Regions from separate parts of the Paenibacillus mucilaginosus 3016 genome, predicted to be linked through region 2. Evidence: riboswitches for the same ligand, from Rfam matches in the RefSeq annotation. Region 2 holds a riboswitch; each other region holds the start of a gene.

Region 1 (4,173 bases), 1.7 Mb from region 2:
CTCATCCCATCAGTTTAGTAATTGATCGGTACGGTCCATAAGGGGTCCCATTAGGAAGAAGCCATTAACGGATGACCGCATTCTCGAAGGTCTCGATCTGCTGGTTCGTTCCGATGATGACCATAATATCCTTCTCTTCCACCGTATCCGTTGCCGTCGGCGCGATGATCACGCCGTCCTTCTTGTTAATCGCCACCACACTGCAGCCATAACGCGCCCGCGTATCGAGCTCTTTCAGCGAGCGGCCGGACAGACATCGCGGCACCGCCAGCTCGGCAATGGTATACTCCTTCGAAAGCTCGATATAATCGAGCAGATTCGGCGAGACGAGCTGGTGCGCCACCCGGATGCCCATATCGCGTTCCGGATAGATGACCCGGTCCACACCAATCTTGCTCAATACTTTGCCATGGAGCTCCGATAGCGCCTTGGCCACGACATTGCCCACACCGATATCCTTTAGCAGAATGGCCGTGAGAATGCTTGACTGGATGTCATCCCCGATCGACACGACGACACAATCGAAGTTGCGGATCCCCAGCGACCGGAGCACCTCTTCATCGGTAGCGTCGGCTACGACGACATGGGTCAGCTTGTCAGCCATCTCCTCGACAGACTCCTCATCCTTATCGATGCCGAGCACCTCATAGCCAAGCTTCATGAGTTCCATTGCTACGGAGGAGCCGAAGCGGCCCAGTCCGATGACAGCGTATTGGCTGCGTTTCATGTGTTGTTGTTCCCCTATCCAATCGTAATTTTACCTTCCGGGTAACGGTACAGCTCCTTCTCAGCCTTAGGTCCGAGCGCATATGCAAGGGTCAGCGGGCCGAGACGTCCGGCGAACATCGTCAGGGCGATCATCACTTTGCCGAACTCCGTCAGATCCGGCGTCAGCCCCATCGAGAGACCCACCGTACCGAAGGCGGAAGTCACTTCAAACAAGATCATGAGGAAAGAATGATCCTCGGTGGTGCTGAGAAGCATCGTTACGAAGATCACCAGGAACAGCGCGATCATCGTGAGCGTGATGGCTTTGAGAATGCGGTCCTTGCCGAGCCTGTAATGGAAGAGCACAATGTCCTCCTTGCCGCGGATCATCGCGACAATGGCTCCCACCAGGGTGGTGAAGGTAGTCGTTTTGATCCCGCCTCCGGTGGACCCCGGCGAAGCGCCGATGAACATCAGGATGATGATGAAAAACTGCGTCGCCTGCCGCAGCCCCGCGATATCGACCGAATTGGCTCCCGCCGTCCTCGGAGACACTGATTGGAACAGGGAGGCGAGGAACTTGCCGGACCAGCTCAGCGGGCCCAGCGTCTTCATGTTCGTCAGTTCGAACACGAAGATGACAATCGTGCCTACGCCGATCAGTATACCGGTAGCGCTCAGCACGACCTTAGAGTGCAGAGACAGCTTCTTCACTGTCTTGAATTCAATCAAATCGGAGATCACGACAAACCCGAGACCCCCAAGAATAATTAACATCATCGAAACCAGGTTAATCACCCAGTCGTCCGCATAGGCTGTGAGGGAACTGAATTTGCCCGTCACCGATCCGAACAGATCGAAGCCTGCATTATTAAAGAAGGAAATCGCATGAAAAATCCCATAATAGATCCCCCGTGACACCCCCAAGTCAAAGGACCAGCGGATCGAGAAAATGACAGCGGCGATCGCCTCGATCGTAAGCGAATACCGGATCACCTTGCGGATCAGCCGGACGATCCCTTCCATCGAGCCCTGATTCATGGCCTCCTGAAGAATCAGCCGCTCCTTCAGCGAGATCCGCTTCTTCAGCACAAAGGCGAAGAGCGTCGCCATGGTCATGAAGCCCAGTCCACCGACCTGGATCAGCAGAATGATGACGATTTGCCCGAAAACGGACCAATGGGTACCCGTATCGACTACGACCAGCCCCGTTACACAGGTAGCTGAGGTCGCGGTAAACAGCGCATCGAGGAACGGCGTCGGCTGACCGCTGGCTGAGGCCACAGGCAGCGACAGGAGAATAGAGCCGATCAGAATGATGGCTGCGAATCCGAGTACCAGAATTTGCGGCGGCTTCAGCTCGAATTTCTTGGCGGCTGGCTTCAAATAACGAACACCTCGGTTCTTAAATCAGGATTTTTGCACAAAAAAAAGACACTGGAAACCCAATGCCAAAAAATAGGTTCCTGTAACAAAGCCTACGAGGTTAGCTGACGGATTCGGATGTACAGGCACCCTATCATCCAGCCATATGCGGCTTGGATGAATTCACCCCTAAACTCATGGTTCCCCCGTTTTCATTAAGAAATTCGGCTTGTTATTCAATTGATTTGAATTATAATCCTCTTTCCCCCGCAGCACAAAGCCCTAATTCACCTAAAAGTCACGATAATCCCCTGGAAAGGCTGTTTGTAAGCGTTATCTACCTATTGACGCTCTCCCAATCACCTGTTTTCCAACGCATGCTCTTGAAATCATTGGATTTCGCAGAAGCATGTATGCTAATTTAGAAGAATATAATATACCTCATCCATTCCTGTCCAAGAAGGAGCTGACCATGTCCAAGCGATTCAAGGAGCCGTCCCTTCTGCTGCTGGCCGTCATCGGATGCCTACTCTATTTTGGCGTGAACCTGCTCAGCCCCTATATGGAAGATGCCGAACGCATGGAGGAGGTGACCGAGGGCGTTCCCTCCGTTACGAAGGAACAGGCTGCAGGCGCGGCGCTGGGCTTTGCCCGGGAACATCTGGGCCTGACGGCCGCGGAGCCTGAAACTATCGTCATCTATCAGGCCGTCAAGGAGCGCAGCGGGTACCTGCAAAAAGAGCGGCTGTACGACGACTATCAGAAACGCTTCGGGGAGAAGCTGCCTCTGGAGTTCTATGAGGTCGAAATCGGCGAGCCCGGCACCGGACTGACGCATTACATCCAGGTGAACTATACGAACCGGCGCATCATCGGCTGGGAAACCGGCCGTTCGGCCACAGCCCGCAGTGAAGGCGTCTTCTCGGAACCCGCTCCGGATGCCGAGGCGGTGATCCGAAAAACCATGGCCGACCAAGGATATGCCCCCGATACGTTTGCACTGGTTTCGGGCGGCTCGGATGCGACCGGTCCCAATACGCTCCGGATCTACCGGAGCAAGGAGGACTCCATCGGCTCCGCGCCCCTCGAACTGCACGTCAAAGAAACCCGGGGCCGGATCACCTTGTTCCGTCCCGAGTTTCCTGTTCCTGACACCTTCACCGCCTGGAAGAACGCCCAGGATGACAGGGCCTCCCTGATGACCTGGATTTCGATGGGCCTGTCCACCGTGATGACCCTGACCGCCTTCATCCTGGTCATCCGCGGGCGCCGCGACATCCGGTTCGGCCGCGGGCTGATCCTGACCCTGATCTTCGCCGGAGTCTACGTGCTCAACAACTTCAACATGCTTCCGGCCTTCCGTACCGAGCACGGCAGCGGACCGTCCGAACCCCAGGCTGTCTTCTACCTCTGGTTCGTCAACATCTTCGTGCTGTTCATGGCCGTGTCGACTTACCTGTCCCTGCTGGCCGGCAGGCAGCTGTGGCTGCGGAGAGGGCTGAACCCCTGGCCGGTCTGGAGTGATGTCTCCTTCGGGGACAGCGTCCGTACGGCCATGGTCCGCGGGTACCTCTTCTGCCTGTTCGTGCTCGGCCTGCAGCAGGTCATGTTCTTCGCCGCCGCCGAGCTGTTCGATGTGTGGGCCGTGAGCGACCCGGCCGACTCCGTCTACAACATGCGGGTCCCCGGCATCTTCCCGCTGATGGCCTGGGCCGCCTCCATCTCGGAGGAGGCCGTATACCGCCTGCTCGGCATCGCCCTGGTGCTGGCGGTCACGCGCAGCCGCTTCCTGGCCGTCCTGCTGCCGAGCATCGTCTGGGCGATGAGCCACACCCAGTATCCGATCTACCCGGTGTACACCCGGCTCATCGAAGTGACCGTCATCGGCCTCATCTTCGGCTATGTGTTCCTGCGCTACGGCTTCCTGACGGCGATCTTCGCCCATGCGGCGATGGATTCCATCCTGATGGGCCTGTCGCTGATGATCACCGGCAGCAGCGTGAACACCGCCATCGGAGCGGGATACCTGCTCGTACCTGCTCTGGCAGGCTGGCTGCTCTCCTGGCTGCACGCCCGCTTCGGGCCGAAGCTTAAGCCTCC
Region 2 (4,173 bases):
GCGTTTCGACAGCTCGGCGTACTCCTGCATCGACAGGGTCTCGCCCCGGCGTGACGGTTCGATTCCCGCTTCGCGCAGGAGCCCCTCCAGCTCACCCTTGTTCTCTTTGGTGAAATACTTGGCGGAGAGGTTGTTATAAATCGTCTTGCGCCGCTGCGTGAAGCTGGCTTGGATGACGTCGAAGAAGAAGTCCTCATCCTCAACATCCACAGGCGGCTGCTGACGGACCTTCAGCTTGATGACGGCGGAATCCACGTTCGGCTGAGGAATGAACACCGTATGCGGCACGATGGCCACGATCTCCGGTTCGCAGTAGTACTGCACGGCGATGCTGAGCGAACCGTACTCCTTGCCGCCCGGCCCCGCCGCCATGCGCTCGGCGACTTCCTTCTGGATCATAACGACGATGTTCTCCAGCGGCAGTTTCTCCTCGAGCAGCTTCATGATGATCGGCGTGGTGACGTAATACGGCAGATTGGCCACTACGCTGACACCGGAGCATTCCGAGAAGTGCTCCTTGAACAGGTCGTTCAGGGAGACCTGAAGCACGTCCCCATGGATCACGGAGGCATGCGGATAGGGAGCGAGCGTTTCCTTCAGCAGAGGGAGCAGCCGCTGGTCGATCTCAACGGCAGTCACCCTGCCGGCGGCTTTAGCCAGCTGCTGCGTGAGCGCGCCGATGCCCGGCCCGATCTCGAGAGCCCCCTTGGTCTTATCAAGCTCTGCAGCTCCCACGATCTTGTTCAGGACATTCGTGTCGATCAGAAAGTTCTGCCCAAGGCTCTTCTTCAGCTTGAAGCCATGGCGCTTGAGCAGATCATTGGTCCGCTTCGGTGAAGCGATATCTTCAGCCCCTGCGGGCACCGTTACGTGTTGGTCATTCATGAGCTTGTCCCTCCGTTGCGTCCAGCTCGCGCCGGGCTTCTTCGAATTCTTCCCGGGAAATACAGAACATCCGGCAGCGGTTGTAGAACTGCTTGCCGTTGCAGTAGCCGATGCCAAGGCGGTTGCCCATGGCGAGCCTGCGCGCTGCAGCCTGCGGATGCACGATGAGACCCGCTTCCATCAGATCCTCCATCGTGACCTCGGATTCCGAGGTTCCGCCGTCCGTACGCACAGCGGCCAGCGCCTGGCGGATCGCCTCAGGCGAAGCGTTCTCCACACCGATGTCTCCCTTGCTGGTTGCCGCTTCCTGTGTCAGGAACGCATGCTTGCACCCCGGCACTTCCCGGGTGATGATCTTGCGGATCCGCTCACCCGCGTGATCGGGATCTGTGAATACGATCACGCCTCTGCGCTCCTGGGCGAGACGGATGCGGCGGATCGTCTCTTTATTGATGGCGGAGCCGCCGGTTTCGATCGTCTCCGCTTCCACCGCCCGCTTGATCGCCACGGTGTCGTCCTTGCCTTCCACTACGATGATTTCCTTAATCATAACCGATCCGGTCCTTCTTTCGCCAGAAAAGAGAAAAAGAAGAGGAACATGCCTCTTCTTTATCCGTTCTATATAATGAGTCTACCCACATTGCATGCCCTTAATCGGCCGTTGGCTTTTTCGGACCGATGACGTATACCGTGTAACCGCGTTTGGAACCGAAGCGGATTGCATAATCTCTGCTCTCGAAATAAACGTCGATGTGGTTGCCCTTCACCGCGCCGCCGGTATCTTCCGCACGGCGGAAGCCGAGCCCCTCGATATATACCCACCAGCCAATCGGAATGACCTTGGGATCCACTGCAATGGTGCGACCTTCCATTACTCTCGTACCCGAAGATGTCAGACCGTATGCCGGATGACTGCTGCTCTTTCCCGTAGAAGCAACGCCAGCCGTATAAGCGGTCATTTTGACATTGTTAAGAACCTGCTTATATCCGAATGTAATACCGTTCTTGGTGACTTCGTCCATATTGGGTGTTGTCGATGACAGCACCACAACCGGATTCTTCGTCCCGACGGCAACGATCTTTTGTACACTTTGTGACTGTACCTGCTGGTCTACGACCTGCTCGCTCACGAGCTTGCCATCTTCGAATACTTTCTCTTTCTTCTTGAGCAGGACACCTTCCTGCCCCTCCTGAATCACTTGTTCCTTGCCTTTCAGCAGCTGCGGTTCGTTTTGTTTCACGGTCTCAAATGCGATCGGTTCTTTGACTTCTTCGAGTTCTTTCTTCACGCGGACCACCTGGATCCCCGTGCCATCTGTGATCTCCGCATCCAGCGCGGGAGTTACCTTGTCTAGTTCGCCCAGCTCTATATGTAAATCCGCCAGTGCGCCCTTCACCGTCTTCCCTGTGGTATAAACGGTTGATGTCTCTCCGTCTGCTGTCAACTGCACCGGCTTTGCCTTCTCAATCGTAATCCGATCTCCTGACTTCACCTTTGCGCCAAGCGAATGCGACAATCGGTCATATTCGCCGACAGCGATGCCTTGCTCATCCAGTATGCGCTGTAGATCCCCCTGCCGGGTCTGGAACGTCTGCTCGACGCCGTCTACAACAAGCGATACGCGTTTGGTCGTCGTACCGTACAACATCATTAAGAACATGAAAGTCATAGCGAATGAAATGAGTGCAATGATCGATATCATACGCAAGTTTTCATGCTTCCATCGCAATGCGAAGGACATGCTGGATGATCGTCTTACATGGGTTTGTTCGTGATTCACAACGCCCACTTGTTCGGTCCTCCTTAAAGCCTCGCCACCCGAGTGTTATGCATGATTTCCATCTGACGCGACTATGGTAAATTTGTAAACCCCATTACCAACGTTTGCTGTTTCAGCCATCAGAACCGGACTTGCCTTTCTGCGTCCACCTCCTTCAAGGTTATGATTTGGCTACGAATCCTAGTCTCCTTACGGGAGAACCCCGGATATCAGGCGCCGTCCGAACGGACGGTTCCGCCCATGCTTTTTTTGACAGGCCGCGGGCAGAGCCGCAAGGGGCTCCCCTTTTTTGACCATGCAAAAAAAGTCAGCGGAGAAGAGGAACCTTCCCGTGACTTTTTCATTTTGGGCAAAATGAAATAATAGCTCACGACAATGTGTTACCTCTCTCATAACGCTTACGAGGTTAGCTGACGGATTCGGGCTTGAGAGCAGCCCTACCCGAGACACAATGTATCAAAAGCGTCACTTCTGCGCTTTTGTGTAGCATTGCGGCCAAGGATTCACCCCTTAAAAAACATCCCGGCGCCGGTGCCTCTTGACCCGACGACCGCGATGCGGTTCCCCCGTTTCCCTTTCGGAAACTCAGCGATGTTGGAAATTTGGTAATCGTATGAAGTTAATATTGAGTTTACGATGCGAAGCAGGAAGTTGTAAAGTAGCCAAACTTTGAAAAAAAGGACGGTTTCCGGCCGATTTTCACTTTTTTAATTCAAACCTGAATCCAAATCCCTCTTTCTCTTGGCCTGACGCACGATTACCCCATTATTTCTCCGATTATCTCGTTTGTGAATAAAAATAGGCTGTCCTCTCCGGGCTAAAAACCTACTTGAAACCGAAAAGAGCGGCAGCATTCCGGCTCGTAATCTCCGCTATTTCTTCCAGAGAAAGCCCTTTGATCTCGGCCGCCGTCTCGGCCACCAGACGTACATAAGAGGACTCGTTGCGCTTTCCGCGGTATGGATGCGGAGCGAGATAAGGCGCATCCGTTTCGATCAGCAGCCGGTCGAGCGGCACCTTCTCCAGCACCTCCTTGGGCTGCCTTGCGTTCTTGAAGGTCACGGGACCTCCGAAGGAAATATAGAAATTCATGTCCAGGCACATCTTCGCCGTCTCCCAGCTGCCCGAGAAGCAGTGCATGATGCCGCCCACCTCGGAAGCCTTCTCCTCGCGGAGCGTCTGCACCACATCATGATGCGCGTCGCGGTTATGGATGACGATCGGCATCCCCATTTTGCGCGCCAGGCGGATCTGCTCACGGAACACCCGGTCCTGGACATCCTTCGGAGACGTGTCCCAATAGTAGTCGAGCCCGATCTCCCCGATCGCCACCACCTTCGGATGGCTGCACAGCGACTCGATCCACTCCAGATCCTCCGGCGTCATGTCTTTGGCATCGACCGGATGCCAGCCTACGGTGGAATAAATCCAGTCGTACTGCTCTGCCAGTGCAATGGAGCTTGGGATGGTCTCTCGGTTGAATCCGACATTGACGATTCGACGGATT
Region 3 (4,173 bases), 1.5 Mb from region 2:
CGTCGCCCTGCTGAAGGAGATCGGGATCGACCAGGGGCTCGAGTTCGGCCGGAAGGCCGGACTGCCGCTGCAGGAAGCGGACCGTACGCTCGGGATTGCGCTGGGCGGGATGAGTAAAGGAACCTCCCCGCTGCAGATGGCGCAGGCTTATACCATGTTTGCCAACAACGGCAATCTGGCTAAGGCGTATGCGATCCGCAAGATCACGGATGCCCAGGGCAACCTGGTCGGCCGGGAAACGCAGCCGGTGCTCGAGCCGATGCTGGAGCCGGGGGCGGCTTACACGATGACGAAGATGCTCGAGAAGGTCGTCACGGAAGGGACCGGGCGCAGTGCGAGGATGGACAGGCCGGTGGCCGGCAAGACAGGGACGACCCAACTGCCGGATACGCCGGAATTCAAGGACCGCTGGGGCAACCAGATCGACGGGTCCAAGGATGCCTGGTTCGTCGGCTATACGCCGGAGCTCGTGGCGGCTGTGTGGCTCGGCTACGAGAAGACGAACAAGGACCACTACCTGACCACGACGGGGGGCAAATATCCGGCATCCTTGTTCAAGGAGGTCGTGAGCCGAGCGCTGAAGGATGTTCCGGTGACGGCTTTCTCCAGGCCGGAAAAGTACCGCGCCTACGCCGGAGGCCGCAAGCGGATTAACGGCGAGAACGCGCCGAAGTATGCCGAGCGGACCGGGGAGAGCGGGACGGCCAAGGCCGCCGGGACGCCGGCGGCTCCGGCAGCGGCTCCCGCGCCGCAGGAGGCCGCGGCTGCGGCTGCGGCCGGTGCGCAGGCCCAGACGCCTGAGGCGGCGGGGGCCAAAGGCGAAGCCCGGCCGGCGGCCGCAGGCGGTGCGGCGAAGGAGCCGGCCGGCGGCCAGCCGGGGGCGGAAGGGACTGCCGCTGCCAAGGAGGGGGCGGCAGCCGGGGGCGCTTCGCCTCCGGCCGGCGGGGACACGGCCGCGGGTGCAGGCGCCGACGGCACGGGCGCCGACGGCACGGGCGCCGGCGAGGCCGGGCCGGCTGCCGGGACGGGCGGCGGCACGGCGGAGGGCACCGCGCCTCCAGCCGGCAGCGGCAGCACCGCCGGAAGCGAGCCGCCGCCGCAGACGGCCGGCGGCGGTACCGGAGCCGGCAGCAGCACGCAGCCGGGCGGTGACGAAGCGGATGCGCCGGCGCCGGAGGCAGCCGCAGGCACGGCGGCAGGTACCGGCACGGGCGCGACACCGTAGCGGATTTTTGTTCCATCTCAGCTGTTAGATAGATCGCCAGCTTCGAGCAGGCGGTCTATTTCAATTTTTGAATTTTTTGTAAAAGTTGTGGCGGAAATCAAAACACTTGCCGATATAAGGAAGATATTAGGAAAAACCCTGTTTCATGGTTTGATCATCGCAAAAAGGCTGTGCTAGTCTTATAAAAAAAACAGGCCGAATCCAGTTCAGCAAAAGATCTGGTACGGGGGATTCTTTACTTGGGGTGAATGTTCGTCTTATCGAACTAGGGAGCAGCCTCTTCCGAATCCGTCAACTAACCTCGGAGGCCGCAGGAGGAATTCAGGTTGAATCGTAGTTTTTTACCGCAAGCTTGTTTTGTCGTGCGCTTTTTCAGCTGCAGGCGTGCTGGGGATGCTTCATGCCCAGACGGCCGAAGCGGCCGCCAATGTCAAAGTTCAAATTAACGACTCGCTCGTCCCCTTCCCGGAGGCCCAGCCATTCATCGATGACGCCAACCAGATGCAGATTCCGCTGCGTGCGCTGACGGAGAAGCTCGGTTATCAGATCGGGTGGGAAAAAGATGGGGAGATCGTCAAAGTCACCCTTACGAACAACAAACAAACGATTGCCCTCCAGACGGGCAGCAGTAAGGCTGAAGTGGACGGCAAATCCGTCCGGCTCGAATCGCCGGTCCAATTCTTGAACGGCAGCGTGTACCTGCCTCTGCGTTTCGTCTCCGAAACTTTCGGCTACCGCATCCAGTGGGATGCCGCTAACCGCATCGCCATCATTAACCAGGACGGCCAGTATCATGCCCCGGCCTGGTACAAGCCGCAGATAGCGGCCCAAAGCCAGGCACAGCCGGCGCAGCAAACGCAGTCTCTGCAATCGTCCATCATCCAAACGGCCTACAAATATTTGGGCACGCCTTATGTGTGGGGCGGCAGCTCGCCCGGCGGCTTTGACTGCTCCGGATATGTAAGCTACGTCTTTGCACAGTTCGGCACCCAGCTTCCGCGCACCTCGCTCGAGATGTACCAATCGGCCGGCACGGCAGTGACAGACCTGCAGACAGGCGATCTGGTCTTCTTTGCAGAGAGCGGACGAGTATCGCATGTAGGCATCTATGTGGGCAACGGTCAGTTTATTTCCGCAGCGAGCTCCTCGGGCGTCTCCGTAGCCAGCATCACCACGGGCTATTGGGGCAAAAGGTACGTGGGAGCGAAGCGCGTGTAGTTTCATTGGTTGAAGCACTTATATCTATAATTTCATTTGCCTGGACACCAGGAGAGGACTCGCCGCAGGCGGGTCCTTTTTTGTCAGCAGGGGCTTGTGAAATTCCCCGGATCATCAAGCAAAGATTTCGGCTGCAGCTGAAAAATGAGCAGACTGCGCGGCAGCTGCTCATCTTTTTTTATGTAAGGCTATGTAATTGGTCCCCACGGACTGGAACCTATGTAAATAAAACGCGGAACCAGCAAATCACCGGTACGATCAATTCAGTGTGCACCCAGCGGATTGGCGGAAGCAGAAGCCGAGTCCCTACCCGGCGGGCCGGGAGATAGACGGCGTGCATCCAAAGCCAGGTGATTCCCCGGAACAGCCATTTGGCCGCCTTTTCACTGAACAACAGCACAGGAATCAGGACATGCCGGTACAGCGGGGCAAGGACAACGATCCAGACGAACTTAAGAACATAATGAACGATAAAGTAGAAGACCGGAAACACGATGCCGGCCCACAGGAAGATGAGGAACGGCACCAGTACACGATCCCACATGAAACGGAGGAAGGGGGCAAGCAGCTCCACGTAGATCCACCGGGCCGGGTAAAGCAGGGCATACCGCCATAACGGGGACAGCACATAGTTTTCGATAAAGACCGTTGCCGGCACGACGATATGTCTCCAGGTCCGGGCCAGCGGCGGAGCCAGCACCCTCTTCCAGACGAACCGGAGCAGACTAACGAACAGGTGGACTGGAAAATAAAACAGAAACGCAATGCCGCGCAGTATGAATTTGAATCCGGTGGCAAGGGATTCCATGATGCGCACTTCCTTTCTTCAGCAGCAGCTTGGGAGTATGTACCAATATACTCCCAAATCATTCCTTAGGTTTCGTTTTTTGCCGAAAAAGGTCTATTCCTGTTTCCAATCGAACGATTGTAATCCAATCTAACAAATTTCCATGTTCTCAACCCATAATTCCATTAATGGCACAGGGCCTATCAAGTACACTACCTGTGCAGGGATAAGGGATGAGGGGGAACACCGGGATGGATAAATATATCATCGGGATCGACTTGGGCGGGACGAATATCAAATCGGCTGTTTTTACTTCGGAGTTCGAACCGATTCTCGAACGAAGTGATTCTACAGACGCCGGGTTGGGACCGGCTCATGTGCTGGGTAAAATCAAAATCATCATTAAAACGATGCTGCTGGAGTCGGGGATCGATCGGCACTCGGTGCTGTGCATGGGAATGGGGATTCCGGGCCTGCTAGATCCGAGAGAGGGAATATCCATCTTTTCACCGAATTTCCCGCATTGGGAGAACATCCATGTGGTGAAGGAGATGCAGCGCGAGTTCCCGTTTCCGGTATTTATCGATAATGATGTCCGGCTCAATCTCTACGGGGAATGGCTGCACGGGGCTGGGGTCGGCCGCAGGAACATCGTCCTGCTGACACTTGGGACGGGGCTGGGTTCGGGCATCTTGGCTGACGGAAGAGTGCTGTACGGCCAAACTTCATCAGCCGGGGAGATCGGCCATATGAACATGGTCCGGGAGGGCCGTCCGTGCCGCTGCGGCAGCTCGGGCTGTCTTGGCAGGTATGTCTCCGCCACAGGCATGGTCAGGACGTTCACGGAGGAGCTTGATCAAGGCAGGGAGAGTCTTATCCGCAGCTGGGTAAAAAACGATTCCCAGCAAATCACTGCGAAAATGATTTCCGATGCGTACGATCT

The links. Region 2 has a riboswitch for cyclic di-AMP ahead of PM3016_RS35060 (3D domain-containing protein). Riboswitches for the same ligand answer to the same signal wherever they lie in the genome.
Region 1: another riboswitch for cyclic di-AMP. It lies ahead of PM3016_RS05935 (TrkH family potassium uptake protein); the one in region 2 lies ahead of PM3016_RS35060 (3D domain-containing protein).
Region 3: another riboswitch for cyclic di-AMP. It lies ahead of PM3016_RS28475 (C40 family peptidase); the one in region 2 lies ahead of PM3016_RS35060 (3D domain-containing protein).

The regions. Positions count from the first base shown of each region.
Region 1 covers NC_016935.1:1,299,151-1,303,323, reverse strand. The annotation lists gene PM3016_RS05940 (potassium channel family protein) at 65-727, opposite strand; gene PM3016_RS05935 (TrkH family potassium uptake protein) at 742-2,094, opposite strand; cyclic di-AMP (ydaO/yuaA leader) riboswitch at 2,169-2,313, opposite strand; gene PM3016_RS05930 (CPBP family intramembrane glutamic endopeptidase) at 2,546-4,173, shown strand, end outside; gene uvrC (excinuclease ABC subunit UvrC) at 4,164-4,173, opposite strand, start outside.
Region 2 covers NC_016935.1:8,375,597-8,379,769, forward strand. The annotation lists gene rsmA (16S rRNA (adenine(1518)-N(6)/adenine(1519)-N(6))-dimethyltransferase RsmA) at 1-885, opposite strand, end outside; gene rnmV (ribonuclease M5) at 878-1,435, opposite strand; gene PM3016_RS35060 (3D domain-containing protein) at 1,536-2,675, opposite strand; cyclic di-AMP (ydaO/yuaA leader) riboswitch at 3,046-3,267, opposite strand; gene PM3016_RS35065 (TatD family hydrolase) at 3,492-4,173, opposite strand, start outside.
Region 3 covers NC_016935.1:6,897,297-6,901,469, reverse strand. The annotation lists gene PM3016_RS28480 (transglycosylase domain-containing protein) at 1-1,225, shown strand, start outside; cyclic di-AMP (ydaO/yuaA leader) riboswitch at 1,409-1,550, shown strand; gene PM3016_RS28475 (C40 family peptidase) at 1,619-2,443, shown strand; gene PM3016_RS28470 (hypothetical protein) at 2,661-3,251, opposite strand; gene PM3016_RS28465 (ROK family protein) at 3,482-4,173, shown strand, end outside.